Regions from separate parts of the Aquamicrobium soli genome, predicted to be linked through region 2. Evidence: predicted binding sites of a transcription regulator. Region 2 holds the regulator's gene; each other region holds the start of a gene.
What was found. The regulator LexA, encoded in region 2, represses DNA repair genes until DNA is damaged. The targets are predictions, from matches to a motif close to TGTTCNNNNTGTGTTCNG.
Positions count from the first base shown of each region.

Region 1: the regulator LexA is predicted to act here: its motif matches at 3,206-3,223, upstream of ACFOHJ_RS09925 (YifB family Mg chelatase-like AAA ATPase).
Region 3: the regulator LexA is predicted to act here: its motif matches at 2,634-2,651, upstream of ACFOHJ_RS15180 (ImuA family protein).

Region 1 covers NZ_JBHRTK010000012.1:75,670-81,810, forward strand. The annotation lists gene ACFOHJ_RS09920 (AMP-binding protein) at 1-1,372, shown strand, start outside; gene ACFOHJ_RS09925 (YifB family Mg chelatase-like AAA ATPase) at 1,589-3,121, opposite strand; gene gshB (glutathione synthase) at 3,311-4,255, opposite strand; gene ACFOHJ_RS09935 (RsmB/NOP family class I SAM-dependent RNA methyltransferase) at 4,454-5,743, shown strand; gene ACFOHJ_RS09940 (PaaI family thioesterase) at 5,827-6,141, shown strand, end outside.
Region 2 covers NZ_JBHRTK010000015.1:132,067-138,207, forward strand. The annotation lists gene gltX (glutamate--tRNA ligase) at 1-1,251, opposite strand, end outside; gene ACFOHJ_RS16185 (ComEC/Rec2 family competence protein) at 1,347-3,827, shown strand; gene lexA (transcriptional repressor LexA) at 3,864-4,622, opposite strand; gene ACFOHJ_RS16195 (molybdopterin molybdotransferase MoeA) at 4,739-5,944, opposite strand; gene moaC (cyclic pyranopterin monophosphate synthase MoaC) at 5,946-6,141, opposite strand, start outside.
Region 3 covers NZ_JBHRTK010000014.1:66,776-72,916, forward strand. The annotation lists gene ACFOHJ_RS15175 (helicase C-terminal domain-containing protein) at 1-2,315, shown strand, start outside; gene ACFOHJ_RS15180 (ImuA family protein) at 2,688-3,440, shown strand; gene ACFOHJ_RS15185 (Y-family DNA polymerase) at 3,355-4,878, shown strand; gene ACFOHJ_RS15190 (error-prone DNA polymerase) at 4,875-6,141, shown strand, end outside.

The DNA of each region.
Region 1 (6,141 bases), on a different contig from region 2:
GACCGAGCTGAAATACGCGCTGAACAAGGTGGGGTGCCGGGCGCTGGTCACGGCAGCCGCGTTCAAATCCTCCGACTATATCGGCATGCTGCAGACGCTCGCGCCCGAACTCGCCACCGCAGAGCCCGGCAAGCTCGAGGCGGCGGCCCTGCCCACGCTCAGGCTCGTCATCCGCATGGGCGAGGAAACCACGCCGGGCATGGCCAATTTCGGCGACGTGCTGGCCAGCGGCGGTCTCGACGAGCACGAGCGGCTGGACGCCATCTCGCAGGAACTCGACCCGGACGAGGCGATCAACATCCAGTTCACCTCCGGCACCACCGGCGCGCCCAAGGGGGCGACGCTCAGCCATCACAACATCGTCAACAACGGCAATTTCGTCACCTCGGCGATCCGGCTCACCGCCGAGGACCGGCTGTGCATCCCGGTGCCGTTCTATCATTGCTTCGGCATGTCGATGGGCGCGGTGGGCTGCGTCAGCAAGGGCGCGACCATGGTGTTTCCGGACGAGGGCTTCGACCCGGGCGCGGTGCTGAAGGCGGTCGCCGGGGAGCGCTGCACCGGCCTCTATGGCGTGCCGACCATGTTCGTGGCCATGCTCGACCACCCGGATTTCGCGTCCTTCGACCTTACCAGCCTGCGCACCGGCATTATGGCCGGCTCGCCCTGCCCGATCGAGGTGATGAAGAAGGTGGTGTCGCTCATGCATATGAGCGAGGTGACCATCGCCTACGGCATGACCGAGACCAGCCCGGTGTCGTTCCAGAGCAATGTCGACGACCCGCTCGAAAAGCGCGTCTCGACGGTTGGCCGCATCCAGCCGCATGTCGAGGTCAAGATCGTCGACGCGGACGGCATGACGGTCGCCGTCGGCGAGGCCGGCGAGCTGTGCACGCGCGGCTATTCGGTGATGAAAGGCTACTGGCAGGACGAGGAAAAGACCCGCGAAGCGATCGACGCGGAAGGCTGGATGCACACCGGCGACCTCGCCACGCTCGACGCGGAAGGCTACTGCAACATCGTCGGGCGCGTGAAGGACATGGTCATCCGTGGCGGCGAGAACGTCTATCCGCGCGAGGTGGAGGAATTTCTGTACCGGCACCCGAAGGTCAAGGAGGTGCAGGTGTTCGGCGTGCCGGACGAAAAGTTCGGCGAGGCGCTGGCCGCCTGGATCGTGCTGACGCCGGGCCAGAGCGCCACCGAAGAGGAGATCAAGGCCTACTGCCAGGGCCAGATCGCCCACTACAAGATCCCGCTCTATATCCGCTTCAAGGACAGCCTGCCGATGACGGTGACCGGCAAGCCGCAGAAATTCATCATGCGCGACGAGATGGTGGCCGAACTCGGCCTGAAGGCGGCCAAGACGGCGTAGCGGGACGAGCTGTTCAGAGCACGTCCAGCAACAGTGCGAAGCAGCCTTGCGTCCGGAAATGCGGCCAGAACAACCGGTTGGAGCGGTTATGCCTATCCCGCGAAAACCAGAACCATTCCGGCACCGCAGCGGCCGTTCACGGGACGCCAGATAGCGCCCAAAGTGCAGCACGACCTTGCGGGTCGCTCACCCGGCGCCCGGTATCACGCCAGGACTTCACGCGGCATGCGCCATGCTCTGGGCGCTCATGCGATAGGCGATCGCCTCCGCCACGTGAAGGCGGCCGACGGTCTCGCTGGCGTCGAGGTCGGCCAGCGTGCGCGCCACCTTCAGCAGCCGATGATAGGCGCGGGCCGAAAAGCCCAGCTTGTCGGCGGCATCGCTCAGCAATGCCATGCCGGCGGCATCCGGCGCGGCGATCGTCTCGATCAGGGCCGGCGGGCAATGCGCGTTGGTCGTCGCGCCAGCGACACCCAGCTGCTCGAAGCGCCGGCGCTGGATTTCCCGCGCCCGGGCCACGCGCTCGGCGACAACGGTGCTTGTCTCCGCCCGGTCCGAGCGGATCAGGTCGCGGGTCGAGACCGCCGGCACCTCGATCCTCAGATCGATGCGGTCGAGCAGTGGGCCGGAAATGCGCGCCTGGTAGTCGGCGCGGCAGCGCTCGCCGCGCGCACAGCGAAAACCGGGCTCGCCGGCCATGCCGCAGCGGCACGGATTCATCGCCGCCACAAGCTGGATGCGCGCCGGATAGGTGACGCGGTGGTTGGCGCGCGCGATCATGCATTCGCCGGTTTCCAGCGGCTGGCGCAACGCATCCAGCGTCTGCGGTGAGAATTCGGGGAACTCGTCGAGGAACAGCACGCCATTGTGCGCCAGCGACACTTCGCCGGGCCGGGCGCGCAGGCCACCGCCGACCAGCGAGGCCATCGAGGCCGAATGGTGCGGCGCGCGGAACGGGCGGCGGTCGGTCAGCTTGCCTTCGCCGAGTTCGCCGGCGACCGAGGCGATCATCGAGACTTCCAGCAGTTCCTTCGGCGCCAGCGGCGGCAAGATCGAGGGCAGGCGCTGCGCCAGCATCGATTTGCCGGAGCCCGGAGGGCCGATCATAAGCAGGTTATGACTGCCGGCCGCCGCCACTTCCAGCGCGCGCCTGGCCGTTTCCTGGCCTCTTATGTCGGCGAGGTCGGGCAGGTTGCTGGCCGGCGCATGGGTTCCTGGTTCGGGGCGCGACAGCACCTGCGTGCCGCGAAAATGGTTGGCGATGGCAATCAGGCTGCGCGGCGCCAGGATGTCGATGTCCGCGCCGGCCCAAGCCGCCTCCGGGCCGCAGGCGAAGGGGCAGATCAGGCCCTTGCCCTCGGCATTGGCGCCGATGGCCGCCGGCAGCGCGCCCGCCACCGCGGCGATGGTGCCGTCGAGCGACAGCTCCCCCAGCACGACATAACCGGCCAGCATGTCGCCCGGAACCGCGCCAATCGCCGCCATCAGGCCGAGCGCGATCGGCAGGTCGTAATGGCTGCCTTCCTTGGGCAGGTCGGCGGGCGCGAGGTTGATGGTGACTTTCCTTGCCGGCATCGACAGGCCGGAGGCATGCAGCGCCGCCTGCACCCGCTCGCGGCTTTCGGCCACCGCCTTGTCGGGCAGGCCGACGATCGACATGCCGACCTTGCCGGGCGCCACCATCACCTGCACGTCGACCGGCACGGCCTCGATGCCCTGGAACGCCACCGTGCGAACGCGCGAAACCATCCTTCCGCCCCCTTCGGGCAGGCAGGCTCATGTTCCGTCACCCGTCCGCCCCATGCCAGACAAGCACAGCCAGGCGATCGAATCAAGAACATTTCAGGAACAACCTAGCGACCAGCGTGTGATTCGGTTGTGCCAGGTTGCATGGCTGGAACAAAGCGCAAGGCCAGCGCCGCCGCGGCTTTCGTCATTTCAGCCGCGCTTCTTGTCCTCGACCACGTCCCAGAACAGGCCGGCGATGTCGGGGCCGCCGAAGCGCTGGATTTCGCGGATGCCGGTGGGCGAGGTGACGTTGATCTCGGTCATATAGTCGCCGATGACATCGATGCCGACGAGGATGAAGCCGCGTTCCTTCAGGGAGGGACCGATGCGCGCGCAAATCTCGCGCTCGCGTTCGGTCAGGCCGGCCTTTTCGGCGCGCCCGCCGACATGCATGTTGGAACGCGACTCTCCTTCCGAAGGCACGCGGTTGACGGCACCGACCGCCTCGCCGTCGATCAGGATTATGCGCTTGTCGCCCTTGCGCACGTCCTTCAGGTAGCGCTGAACGATGAACGGCTCGCGGAACATCTGCCCGAACATCTCCAGGAGCGAGGTCAGGTTGCGATCGCCGTCGTTGAGCTGGAACACGCCGGCGCCGCCGTTGCCGTAAAGCGGCTTGAGGATGATGTCGCCGAACTCCTTGCGGAAGGCCTCGACCTCGCGCACGTCCTTGGTGATCAGCGTTTCCGGCATCAGGTCGGGAAATTCGGTGACGAATATCTTTTCCGGGCTGTTGCGCACCCAGGCAGGATCGTTGACCACCAGCGTCTTCGGGTGGATGCGCTCCAGCATGTGGGTGGTGGTGATGTAGTTCATGTCGAAGGGCGGGTCCTGGCGCAGCAGGATCACGTCCATTTCCGACAGGTCGGTGCGGACGGGTTCGCCCAGCGTGTAGTGGTTGCCCTTCTCGTCGCGCACCTGCATTTCCTCGATGCGGGCAATAACCTTGCCGTCGCGCATGGAAAGCCGGTCGGGCGTGTAGTGGAACAGCCTGTGCCCGCGCCGCTGCGCTTCCAGCGACAGCGCGAACGACGTGTCGCCCGCAATCGAGACGGTAGAAACGTGGTCCATCTGGACGGCGACCTTGAGAGACATGGCGAGCCCTTGGCGTTCGGGGAAACTGTCTTGCCTTTACAGCTTTGGCCCCAAGCTGCCAATCGCCGGATTGCCCGGCGGCCGGCTGGCAGCTCGAAAACGCCGGCCCACCGCGGCCGCTTTCTGCCTGGCCCGCTTGTGCGGGCCGGCCACGCGCTTTACAGCAGGGGCGATAACCGAAAGGCGATAGCGACAGACATGCGACTGGGCGGACGGCTGGCGGCAGCCATCGAGGTGCTTGACGACATCGAGCGACGCCACCGGCCGGTGGCGGAGGCGCTGAAGGACTGGGGCGTCTCGCATCGCTTTGCCGGCGGCGGCGACCGCGCCGCCATCGGCAACATCGTCTACGACGCGCTGCGGTACAGGCGCTCCGCCGGCTGGCTGCTCGGCCAGGACACGCCACGCGCCGTTGGCTTCGGCGCCCTGCTGCTTCGGGGCGAACACTCGGCCGCCGGGCTCAACGCTGTGTTGGAGGACGACAGGTTCGCGCCACCACCGCTGGACGACGCCGAATTGAAAGCGCTCGAGGGTAGGCAGATCGCCGATGCGCCGGGCCCGGTGCGCGCCGACATCCCCGACTGGTGCGTGCCGCTGTTCGAGCGCGCCTTCGGCGACGATTGGGTCGGGGAAGGGGCTGCCCTGGCCGCACGCCCGCCTCTCGATATGCGCGCCAACACCTTGCGGGCCGGCCGCGACAAGGTTCTGGCCGAACTGTCCCAAACCGGGGCGCGGCCGACCACGATCGCACCGGACGGCCTGCGCATCGCACCGATTTCTGGCGACGGCCGCCACCCCAACGTCCAGGCCGAGGCCGCCTTCCAGAAAGGCTGGTTCGAGGTGCAGGACGAAGGCTCGCAGATCGCCGCAATGCTCGCCGGAGCGAAGCCCGGCATGCAGGTGCTCGACTATTGCGCGGGCGCCGGCGGCAAGACGCTGGCCCTGTCGGCGGCGATGGACAACCACGGCCAGGTTTTTGCCCAGGACGCCGAAAAGGTGCGGCTCGCGCCGATCTTCGACCGGCTGCGCCGCAGCGGCAACCGCAATGTGCAGGTCGTCACCAAGCCGGCGGAACTGGCGGCGCTCTCCGGGCATATGGACATCGTGCTCATCGATGCGCCCTGCACCGGCAGCGGCACGTGGCGGCGCAGGCCCGACGCCAAATGGCGGCTGACGCAAAGGCAGCTCGAAACCCGCATGGCCGAACAGGCCGCGATCCTCGACGCGGCCCGGGATTTCGTGAAGCCGGGCGGGTTGCTGGTCTACGTCACCTGTTCGGTCTTCGATGAAGAAAACGGCGCGCAAACCGCCGCCTTCCGCCAACGCGACCCGCGTTTCGCGGCTGTCGATCACCGGGCCCTGTGGCAGAGCCGTTTTCCGGGCCATGAGGCGGCCGCGCGCATCGATCCCGAAGGCGGCATCCGCCTTTCGCCGGCGAGAAGCGGCACCGACGGCTTCTATTTCTGCGCCATGCGCCGGCAGGCCTGATTGCTGCGCCGCAGCATTTGAGGATTGCCTGCCCGGCCGGGCTCTGCGATAAGCCCCCTAACGCAGCAGCGAAAGCACTCGCCATGGCGGCAAAGATCGTACCGGCCCCGAACTACGAGGAACGCGTTCGCGCCTCTTTCCTGCGCCAGCAGGCGATGAAGACCATCGGCGCGGAACTGACGCTGGTGACGCCCGGCATCATCGAGATCGAGATGCCCTATTCGTCGGCGCTGACGCAGCAGCACGGCTTCCTGCATGCGGGCGTCATTTCCACGGCGCTGGATTCGGCCTGCGGCTACGCCGCCTTTTCGCTGATGCCGGAAAACGCCGGGGTGCTGACCATCGAGTTCAAGGTCAACCTGCTCGCGCCCGGCAAGGGCGAGCGCTTCCTGTTCAGG
Region 2 (6,141 bases):
GCCGGCTGCGTTCCACTCGCCGGAAACGCCGCTCAGGGCGGCATGCGCGCCGCGCAGGATCGTTTTTGCCTCGCCGCCCAGCAGGGTCGCGGCCTTCTCGTCGAGGGCAAGCGGGCGCTGCGCGAACAGGAAGGCGGCGCCGTCGGCCAGTTCGACCAGCGTCTTGGCGCGCTCCTTGAGGCCGGGCAGAGCAGCCAGGAGCCGCGCCTTGCCGGCCGCGTCGAGGCGCTCGGCGATTGCCGGGCCGCCCTCGAGATAGGGCAGGGTATCGACGAAGATGTCGAACAGCTTCTGGTCGTCCATGGCGCGCATGTGGATGCCGTTCAGCGCTTCCAGCTTGGCGAAATCGAAGCGCGCCGCACCCTTGTTGACGTCGGCTATGTCGAACCACTTGACCATGTCCTCGACCGACATGACCTCGTCGTCGCCATGGCTCCAGCCCAGCCGCGCCAGATAGTTGAGCAGCGCCTCCGGCAGGTAGCCCATGGCGCGGTAGGCCTCGACGCCTAGCGCGCCGTGGCGCTTGGAAAGCTTGGCGCCGTCCGCGCCGTGGATGAGCGGGATGTGCGCCATCTTCGGCACGTCCCAGCCCATGGCGTTGTAGATCACTGTCTGGCGCGCCGCGTTGGTCAGGTGGTCGTCGCCGCGGATGATGTGGGTGACGCCCATGTCGTGATCGTCCACCACGACGGCATGCATATAGGTGGGCACCCCGTCCGAACGCAGGATGATGAGGTCGTCCAGATCCTTGTTGGGAAAGCGCACCTCGCCCTGCACCAGGTCGTGGACGACGGTTTCGCCCTCGAGCGGGGCCTTGATGCGCACGGCACCGGGAACGCCTTTCGGCGCCTCCGACGGGTCGCGATCACGCCACTGGCCGCTGTAGCGCGGCGGGCGGCCTTCGGCGCGCGCCTTTTCGCGCATCGCCGCCAGTTCCTCCGGCGTCTCGTAGGCGTAGTAGGCCTTGCCCGCGCGGACCAGTTCCTCGGCGACCGCGCGGTGGCGCTTGGCCCGCTCGAATTGCGAGATCGCCTCGCCATCCCACTTCAGGCCAAGCCAGGAAAGCCCGTCGAGAATGGCGTCGGTCGCCGCCTGCGTGGAACGTTCGCGGTCGGTGTCCTCGATCCTGAGCAGCATCTTGCCGCCGACATGGTGCGAGTAGAGCCAGTTGAAAAGCGCCGTACGCGCGCCGCCTATGTGCAGGTAGCCGGTGGGCGAGGGGGCGAAACGGGTGACGACCTTGTCGGACATGCGATTTCTCGAACGGAGAGGTGAGTACCAAGCGGGCTTTTCCAACCCGCGCGTTCATGTAGCATAGGAGGTCTGGGGCGCAAGGGGCAGACCCGATGGCTGGACCGGGCCGGGCGGAAAACGACGGCGGGGGCGTAAGGGACGACGTCAACGAGCGCTCGCTGTTTACGCCTGTGGCCGAGGTTCAGGCGCTGCCGGTGGGCCGACCGGCCGGGACGGCTCCAGACAATCCCGCGACACGGGATGCCGCCCCACACGGGAAAGCCCCGCGGACGCGGCTTGCGACGGTGCGGCAGCGCTTGCGCCGCGTCTCCCCGGCCACAATCAGAAACGGCGTCACGGCCGCTGCCCGCACCGAACTCGACCGGGGCGCCGCCTTCCTGCTGGTGCCGGTGTTCCTTTCGGTCGGCGTGGTCGGCTATTTTTCGCTTGCCGGCGAACCGGATTTTTATCGGCCGGCAGCGCTGGCGCTGCTGCTGGCCCTCGTGGCCTGGGTTGCCCGGAACCGGCCGAAGACGCATCTGTGCCTGCTGGCGGCTCTCCTGTGCGTGCTCGGTTTCCTCGCGGCCAAGGCCGAGACCTGGCGCGCGGCGACGCCGATGCTCGGGTCGGAAATCTCGACGCGCCTGACGGGACGGGTCGTTGCCATCGACCACATGGAAAGCGGCCGCGTGCGGCTGACCCTCGACGTGCTTTCGACGGCGAGGCCGACCTTGCGCTACGCTCCCGAACGCGTGCGCGTTTCGGCGCGGGCGCTGCCCAAGGGAGCCCGCGCCGGCTCGACGATCAGCGGCACCGTGCGGCTGCTGCCGCCGACCGGGCCGATCCGCCCGGGAAGCTACGACTACTCGTTCCAGAGCTATTTCGACGGGATCGGCGCCAGCGGGTTTTTCATGAGCAACCCCAGCCTGGCCGAGGAGCGGCCGATGCCGTTTTCTGCGCGGCTGTCGGCGATGGTGGAAAATGCGCGCGAGGCGATCGCCGGCCATATCCGCGAAAGCGTCGGCGGTGCGGAAGGCGAGATTGCGGCGGCACTGATCGTCGGGGTACGCGCCGGCATTCCCGAAGCCGTCAACGAGGCGATGCGCAAGACCGGCATCTATCACATCATCTCGATTTCCGGCCTGCACATGGCGCTGGTGGCCGGCATCGTCATGGCGATGATGCGCGGGGCGTTCGCGCTGTTTCCGGATTTTTCCTCGCGCCACGCGGTGAAGAAGATCGCCGCCGCCGTCGCGCTGCTGTCCGTCGCCGCCTATCTGGTGATTTCCGGCGTGGTGGTGGCGGCCGAGCGCAGCTTCATCATGCTGGCGGTCATGCTCACGGCGGTGCTGTTCGACCGGGCGGCCCTGACCATGCGCAACCTGGCGATCTCGGCCATCGCCGTCATCGCCGTATCCCCGCATGAGGTGGTCGGGCCGAGCTTCCAGATGTCGTTTGCGGCAACGGCCGCGCTGGTGGGCGCCTATGCCGGCTGGTCTGATTACCGCGCCGGCAAGACGACCGCTTCGCCGCCGCGCCGCTCGCTCCCCGGCTGGCTGTCGCGCAAATTCGCTGGCGGCATGGCCGGTCTCGCCGTGACCTCGATCGTCGCCGGGGGTGCTACGACGCTTTACGCCATGTGGCATTTCCAGCGCGTGGCGCCGCTCAGCCTGCTTGCCAACCTTGCCATCATGCCGATCGTCTCGGCGGTCGTCATGCCGTTCGCCGTCCTCTCCTCGCTGGCGATGCCGTTCGGGCTCGACTGGCCGTTCCTCTACGTGATGGGCAAGGGGCTTTCCGCCATGATCGTTCTCGCCGAATGGATCGCGGCGCGCTCGCCCGTCGATGCGGTCGGGCTGGTGTCGGGGGAGGCGGTGCTTTTCGTCACCATCGCGCTGGTCATCGCCACGATGGCCACGACATGGCTGAGGTGGGCGGCGCTTCCCTTTGCGCTTGCCGGCTTGCTCGCGATCCCGGCCGTGCGAACGCCCGATGTCCTCGTTTCGGAAGACGGCCGGTTGGTCGCGCTACCGATCGGCGGCGGCGAACTGGCGCTCAACCGGCCGCGCGCCAGCGAATTCACCATCGACAACTGGCGCCGCGCGCTCGACGCCGAAACCGTGATTGCGCCAGCACCGGCCAAGGCCTCAGCTTTTGACCTGGAAGACAGCATCGAATTGCCGGAAGGAACGCCGTTCCTGTGCGCGGACGGCCTGTGCGTGGCCAGGCACGGCAACGGCCCGATCGTCGCCCATGCCGACAGTGCGGCCGCCGCCAAGCCGGCCTGCGCTTTCGCCGCGCTCATCGTTATCGCCGACGCCACGGCCGCCGATCCCTGTCGCGATCCGCTGGTCGCGGTCGTCACCGCGCGCGACCTCGCACGCTCCGGCAGCGCCGAGATTTTCCTTGATCGGCAGTCTGCCGCGGCGCCCGCCGAGATCCGCTATGCGGTCGAGGAAAACTACCGGCCATGGCATCGCCAGCGGGCTTTTTCCCGCGAGGCGCGCGGCCGGCCGCCCTACGATGCGAAAGCCGGGCGCAAAACGCCGCGACGCCAAGGCATTAAAGGCACGGGATCCAGCCAGAAACCGTAAGGCGGCGCCAGATGCCAGCGCCTAACCGCACAACGGTCAGTAGCGGCGGATCAGCCCGACCAGCTTGCCCTGGATCTTGACCCGGTCCGGACCGAAGATCCGCGTCTCGTAGGCCGGGTTGGCGGCCTCGAGCGCGATGGAGGCGCCCTTGCGGCGGAAGCGCTTCAGCGTCGCTTCCTCCTCGTCCACAAGGGCCACGATGATTTCGCCGGGATTGGCGGTGCTGGCGTTGCGGATGATGACCGTGTCGCCGTCGAAGATGCCGGCCTCGATCATCGAGTCACCCTTGACCTCGAGCGCGTAATGCTCGCCGCCCATGATCATGTCCGGCGGCACCGAGATGGAGTGGGTCTTGTGCTGGATGGCGTCGATCGGCACGCCGGCGGCGATGCGACCCATGACCGGGATCGATACGCTGGCGGCTTCGTCGTCATTGCCGGCCGTCTGCATCCGCGAGGGCCTGGAAAGCTTGCCGGCGTCGCCTGCACGCTGGCTGGCGGAAGCCGGGGCGGGCTGGCCCAGGCTGCCCTGGATGACGCTCGGCGAGAATTTGCGGGCCGCATTGAAGCCGGGAGTCAGCGAATCGGGCAGGCGCAGCACCTCCAGCGCCCGCGCCCGGTTGGGCAGGCGGCGGATGAAGCCGCGCTCCTCCAGTGCGGTGATCAAGCGGTGGATACCGGATTTGGAAGCAAGATCGAGCGCCTCCTTCATCTCGTCGAAGGAAGGGGGAATGCCGCTTTCCTTGAGCCGTTCATTGATGAAAAGAAGCAGTTCATGTTGCTTACGCGTCAGCATCGCGGCCCCCGGTGCCGTTCGAATCCGGAATCGAAAAACAAACCATGAACAGACACTATCTGTTCCAGTTGTGTTCCGCAACCGTTTAAATTTTAATGAATATGTTGGTGATTTGTTCAGCGTAGCATGAGGACGCGGCAGTTGGCGCCGGCCTCTGCGGCGGGCGCGAAGGGCTCGCGCACGATCAGGCCCTCGGCGTCGGCCAGGCGCCGCAGCATCGAGGAATCCTGCAGGCCGAGCGGCGTGGCGGTGAGAAGGCCGGCCTCCTCGCGAACGCAGGCGCGGACGTAATCCTGCCGCCGGTCGTTTGCCGCCATCGCCGCGCCGAGCCGCGCCTCGCGCATGTCGGGGCGGTACCGGCGGCCGCCGAGGCGGGCCAGCAACGGTTTCAGGAACAGCTGCGAGCAGACCAGGCTTGCCACCGGGTTGCCGGGCAGGCCGATGCAGCGCATGGCGCCGAGGCGGCCCGACATCAACGGCTTGCCGGGACGCATCGCCACCTTCCAGAAGTCGAGCGTCATGCCTTCGCCGGTAAGCACGTCGTGGATGAGATCGAGGTCGCCGACGGAAGCGCCGCCGAGCGTCACCAGCACGTCGGCCTTTGCTGCCACGGCCTGCCTGACGCGCGCAGCGATGTCTTCCTTGCGGTCGGCCGCGATACCGAGGTCGATCGCGCGAGCGCCGACCGAGTGCGCGACTGCGGCCACGCCATAGGCGTTGGAGGAAATGATCTGGCCGGGCGCCAGTTCGCTGCCGGGCGTACGCAGTTCGTCGCCGGTGGCGATCACGGCGACCAGCGGCCGCCGCACCACGCTGAGGTAGGGGTGGTTGGCCGACGCCGCCAGCGCCAGGGCGGCGGGATCGAGCAGGCGGCCCTTTTCCAGAAGCAGGTCGCCCTCGGCAAAATCCAGCCCGGCCTTGCGGACATTGGCGCCATGGGCCGTCGCCTCGACCACTTCGATCGCACCATTGCCGAGGTCGCGGGTGTCTTCCTGGATGACGACGGTGTCGGTGCCGGCGGGCAACGGCGCGCCGGTGAAGATGCGCACGGCCTCGCCCCCGGCCGGGGTGCCGGTAAAGCCATGTCCGGCGGGAGCCGTGCCGATGACCGACAGGCGTGCCGGCAGCGTGCCGATGTCGGCGGCGTGCACCGCATAGCCGTCCATGGCGGAAGCGTCGAAAGGCGGCTGCGTGCGCAGCGCGCGGATCGGCTCGGCCAGCACCCTGTCCATCGCTTCGGCCAGCGGCACGCTTTCGCCCGGCAGCGGTGCCGCGCCCGCAAGCAGCCGGTCGAGGGCGTCGGCGACCGGCACCAGCGCCATGTCAGCGCTCCGCCTTGTAGGTGCCGGACTTGCCGCCGGTCTTTTCCATCAGCCGGATGCCGGAGATCACCATGGCGCGGTCCACGGCCTTGGCCATGTCGTAGATGGTGAGGCAGGCGACCGAAGCCGCCGTCAGCGCCTCCATCTCCACGCCGGTCTTGCCGGTAACGCGCGCCAGCGCCGTGACCCTCAGGCCG
Region 3 (6,141 bases), on a different contig from region 2:
TAGCGCGCGAACTGTTCGACTACTCGGGAGGCGACGGGCACGCCGCCCGTACCCTGCTGCTCTCCGCCACGCCCTACCGGATGCTGACGCTCGCCGGCGATGAGCCCGACGAAGGCGACCACTATCAGGATTTCCTCGAAACCCTGAGCTTCCTCTATGGCCGCGAAAGAGGGCCGGAGGTGGCGGCCACGCTCTCGCGCGAGATGCGCGCTTTCCGCGGCCTTCTGCATACCCTGCCGCAATCGCACGCTTCAGCGGTCGAGGCGCGCCAGGCCATCGAACAGCGCCTGCGCAAAGTGATCGCCCGAACCGAGCGGGTCGCGTCCACGATCGAACGCGACTCCATGATGAGCGAGCCCGCCATCACGGTCTCGGTCGCGCCCGCCGATCTCGCGCAGGCGTCGGCCTTGTCGCAAGTGGCGCGCACACTCGATGCGCCGGAAATCATCGAATACTGGAAATCGGCGCCTTACCTGCTCAACTTCATGCGACACTACAGCCTGAAGCAGCTTCTGACGGACGAGGCGGAGGCGCCCTCGGCGACCCTCCGCAGCGCCATCCAGGCCGCTCGGCCGACCATGCTCGATCACGACGCCATCGACGCCTATGCGCCGCTCGAGCCGGCCAATGGCCGCATGCGCGCGATCATGGACGACATCTTCGGCCAGCGTCTCGAACAGAATCTCTGGATACCCGCCGCCATGCCCTATTACGGCGACGCGCGATCCGGCGCGCCGCTGACCAAGGCGCTGATATTTTCGGCCTGGTCCATGGTGCCCGACGCGATTGCAGCCCTGCTGTCTTATGAAGCCGAACGGCGCATGGGCGTCGGCGAATCCGGCCGACGCTATTTCGAGCAACATCGTCTGCGCCCCTTGCAGTTCCGACAGGATCAGGGGCGGCTTGTGGGTTTGCGCGCGCTGCTCCTGATCTATCCGTCGCCGGCTCTGGCCGAGCTGGCCGATCCGCTCGCGGTTTTCAGTGAAACCGAGACCGCCCTGTCGCAGGAGGGCATGCGCGCCGCCATCGTCGACCGCCTCAAGCCCGCCCTCGAGGCTCTGCGAAAAGGGGCGGCGTCGCGGCAGGACGCCAACAGCGCCGAGTGGGCCGCTCCCGCCGTGGTAGATGACCTGCTGGGCACGCGGTCCCGCGCCTGGCTGGAGACGCCCCATGGCATGCGCGCCCTGGCGAGCGAAGACGCCTTTCAGGATCATGTCGCCGAGCTTGCGGCGGCGGTCAAGACGCACGACATCGGCGCTTCGTCCGCCGATCTTTCCGACCTGCTGGTAGACGTGGCGCTCGGCAGCCCGGCCGTCTGCGCGCTTCGCGCCCTCAAGCGGATCGCGCCCGAGCTGGCGTGGGACGACCCGCGCCTGCTCAGCGCCGCCGCTGAAGTCGCTTGGTCGTTCCGGGCGCTGTTCAACCAGCATGACGCGGTCGCCCTGTTGCGGCGGGATACCGACGATCACTATTGGCGCCGTGTGTTGGTCTACTGCGCCGAGCACAACCTACAGGCCGTCTTGGACGAATACGCCCACTACCTTGTCGATGCCGAAGGTCTCGGAGCCCGCCCGGCCGAGGAACGCGCCCTCGGCGTCGCGCGCGCCATGGCCCAGGCCCTGGCCATCCGCCCGTCGCAGATCGAGGTCGACGACGTGCATGTCGATGGCGAGGCCCTCGACATCAGCAAATTCCAGATGCGCGGACGCTTCGCGATGCGGCTCGCCGACTACAAGGACGAGGACGGCGCCGTCGCCCGGCTCGGAGGCGTGCGCGATGCGTTCAACTCGCCGTTCCGGCCATTCGTTCTCGCCACCACGTCGGTCGGCCAGGAGGGGTTGGATTTCCATCCCTATTGCTATCGCGTCTATCACTGGAACCTACCGGGCAACCCGGTGGACCTTGAACAGCGCGAAGGCCGCGTCAACCGCTTCAAGGGCCATGCCGTGCGTCTCAACTTGGCCGAGCGCCAAGGCGGTGCCGTCAGGGGCTGTGGGCAGGCGCCTGACGATCCGTGGAAGCTGATGTTCGAGCGCGCGCGCAGCCAGGCGGCGGTCGACACCGACCTCATCCCCTATTGGATCTACGAAGGTTCCGTGAGGGTCGAACGGCGCGTGCCGATGTTGCCGTTCAGTCGGGAAGTCACGCGACTCGCTTGGCTCAAGCGCAGCCTCACGGTCTATCGCCTAGCCTTTGGCCAACCGCGGCAAGACGATCTGCTTGACTACCTGCAAACTCTCGCGGGCCATGGAATGGATGCCAGCCAGCTTCTCGATTTGCAGATTCGGCTTGAACCGGAACTTCGGAACGTATGAGAACGATATCTACTTCGAGACCGTCCTTGAGAGGAATACGCGGTAGCCACTGCGGATTGGCTCTCGCCGCATACGATCAACATTTGAAGTGACGCGAGCGAACCAGCTTCGCCGTTCAGTTCTTGGTTCAAGCTTCCGCTCCCCGATCTACGTGTGCTGGGCGAGGTGGAAGCGAAGGAGACCCTTGGGTGATCTGGTCCCGCCGTACTGGGATCGATCCGTGCGGCAAAGGACCCGCCGCAAGACAGTGCAATTTTGCATCTCGCAGCTGCTTCGATTCGATGCTCGCCGCTGCTCTTGACTCACGCCCTTTATTTGGAGAACAAATAGAGAACATGATGCAAGAGCCATCCCAGGAGGTCAAGGACCAGCTTGCGGCCGGAGCCCGCCATAGAGTCGTTGCGCGCGCAAATCGAGAAGATCGAGGGTCGAACCCTGCGCGCGAAATCGGTGCTTCCTTTCGGGATTGCCGAGGTCGACGCGCGACTCCCCGGCGGAGGGCTGGCGCGTGGCGCTCTTCATGAGATTGCGGGCGGCGGATTTGGTGCCGTCGACGGTGCGGCCGCCGCCCTGTTCGCCGGCGGCATCGCCGCGCGGACGACGGGCAAGATCCTGTGGTGCATCACACGCCCGGATCTCTTCGCGCCGGCGCTCGCGCAGGCAGGATTGCCGCCGGATCGCGTGATCTACGTCGAGGCAGGCGACGACAAGGCGATCCTCGCCTGCATGGAGGAAGGCCTCCGGCACGGCGGGCTGGGCGCCGTCGTCGGCGAGGTCGCCCGTCTTTCCATGACCGCCTCCCGGCGCTTGCAGCTCTCGGCTGAAGGCACCGGGACGATCGGCATCGCCCTTCGGCGCTGGCGGCGCCAGACCGAGGCCGCCGATTTTGGACAGCCAACCGCCGCGATGACGCGCTGGAGGATCTCGGTCCTGCCCTCGGCGGCGCTGCCCGTTCCTGGTGTCAGCCGCCATCGGTGGCTTGTCGAGTTGATCCGCGCCCGCGCGGGCGAGAGTGCAGATTTCGAGTTGGAGGCTTGCGATGACACGGGTTGTCTCGCTCTTCCTGCCGAGCTGGTCGACCGATCGGCTGCGGCGGAAGGCCGGCGACGCGGCGCCTCCGGTTGAGGCCCCGCTCGTCCTGATCGGCCGGGAAGGAAGCCGGCGCGTGGTGGTGTCGGCGGATGCCGCCGCGCGGGCGGCTGGCTTGCGGCCCGGTATGCCGGTCGCCAAGGCGCAGGTCCTCGTCCGGGACCTGCTCATCCAGGATGCCGACCCTATCGCGGATTCCGAGGCGCTGGAGCGCCTCGCTTTGTGGGTGCTGCAGCGCTTTGCCCCGATCGTCGCGGTGGATGGCGAAGACGGGATCGTGATCGACACCACGGGTGCCGATCATCTCCATGGCGGTGAAGAAGCGATGCTCGATGCCCTGATCGGGCGCCTTGCCATGTCCGGCATTGCCGCGCGCGCCGCCGTGGCCGACAGCTGGGGCGCCGCGCATGCCTTTGCCCGTTACCTTGCCAGCCCGGGCTTCGTGGCGGCAGCCGGGCATGGGCCGAACATCGTCTCCTCATTGCCGTTGGAAGCTCTGCGTCTGCCTGCGGCGATGAACCACGATCTGCGCATCCTCGGCTTCCAGCAGGTCGGCGATCTTCTGGCGCAGCCGCGTGCGCCGCTGACGCTTCGTTTCGGCCACGAGCTCGGTCGGCGGCTCGACCAGGCGGTCGGGTCGGCGGCGGAACCGATCGATCCAGTCCGGCCGGCCGATTTGATCGAGGTCCGGCGTAGCTTCGCCGAACCGATCTCGGCGGCCGAGACAATCGCGCGTTACATCGGCAAGCTCGTCGTTGCGCTCTGCGAACGGCTCGAGGAAGCCGACCTCGGGGCGCGGCGGCTCGACCTTCACCTGCGGCGCGTCGACAATCAGCGCCAGGCGATCCGTGTCGGCATGGCAATGCCCGTGCGCGATGTAAAGCGCCTCACCCGGCTCTTGTGCGACAAGATCGAAACCATCGATCCGGGCTTCGGCATCGAGCTCCTTTCCCTCGTCGCAAGCAGCACCGAACCTCTGCTCCGCAAGCAGACCGTCAGCTCGCTGATCGAAGAGGCCATTCCCGATGTGTCCGATCTGATCGACACGCTCGCCAACCGCGTCGGCGAACGGGCCGTCTATCGCGCGGCGCCGCTGTCCAGCGACGTGCCCGAGCGCGCCGTCGGCCGCATTCCCGCAATGGCGCCCGACACCGGCGCCACCTGGCCGGGCCATTGGCCGCGGCCCGCGCGTCTGCTGCAGCGCCCCGAGCTGATCGAGACCGTCGCGCTCCTGCCCGATCATCCCCCGGTCGCCTTCACCTGGCGTGGCATTCGCCGCCGTGTGCGCCGGGCTGACGGGCCCGAGCGCGTGTTCGGGGAATGGTGGAAACGCGATGCCGAACTCGCGACCGTGCGCGACTATTTCAGGGTCGAAGACGAAGCTGGCGAACGATACTGGATCTATCGCGCCGGCGACGGCGAGGATGCGGCGACTGGGTCGCATCGCTGGTTCGTGCATGGGGTGTTCGGATGAGCACCCATCGCTATGTCGAGCTTCAGGTCACATCGCATTTCAGCTTCCTGCGCGGGGCATCGTCAGCCGACGAACTCTTCGCCCGGGCAGCGTTGCAGGGCATCGAGGCGCTCGCGGTCGTCGACCGCAACAGCCTTGCCGGTATCGTTCGCGCACACGAAGCCTCGAAAGCGACCGGGGTGCGGCTGATCGTGGGCTGCCGCCTGGATCTGTCAGACGGCATGTCGATCCTGGTCTATCCAACCGACCGGGCCGCTTACGCGCGGCTCTGCCGGCTGCTCTCGCTCGGCAAGCGGCGCGCGGGCAAGGGCAAATGCAGCCTCGCATGGACCGACGTCATCGCCTATGGCGAAGGTCTGATCGCAGTGCTCGTGCCTGACATGGCCGACGATGATTGTCGACTTCACCTGCGCCAACTGCACGATGCCTTCGCCAACCGCGCCTACATGGCGCTGACGCTCAGACGCCGGCCGAACGACCAGCTCCGGCTTCACGAGCTCTCCAATGCCGCCGCCGCGGCGAAGGTCCGCACCGTCGTGACCAACGACGTGCTCTTTCACGAGCCCGATCGCCGGATCCTCCAGGACGTCGTCACCTGCATTCGCCACAACGTCACCATCGATGCGCTCGGCGACCGCCGCGAACGACATGCCGATCGTTATCTCAAGCCGCCCGAGGAGATGCACCGCCTGTTTATGCGCTACCCGGAGGCTTTGGCGCGCACGCTGGAGATCGCCGACCGGTGTCGCTTCAGCCTCGATGAGCTGGCCTATCAATACCCAGAGGAGCGTGACGATCCCGCGCTTTCGCCGCAGGAGACGCTCGAAAAGCTAACCTGGGAAGGGGCTCAGACCCGCTATCCCGAGGGCTTGCCCGACGAGGTGCGCGCCGTTCTTCAGCACGAACTGCGCCTGATCAAGAAGCTCGACTACGCGCCATATTTTTTGACGGTCAACAGCATCGTCAGGTTCGCGCGCTCACGCGATATCCTATGCCAGGGACGCGGCTCTGCCGCGAACTCCGCCGTCTGCTACGTGCTCGGGATCACCTCGATCGATCCCGGTCGCAACGACCTGCTGTTCGAACGCTTCGTGTCCGAGGAGAGACGCGAACCGCCCGACATTGACGTGGACTTTGAACATGAACGGCGGGAGATCGTGATGCAGTGGGTTTTTGAAACCTACGGTCGCGACCACGCGGCGCTGTGCTCCACCGTCATCCGCTATCGGACCAAAGGGGCGCTGCGCGACGTCGGCAAGGCCC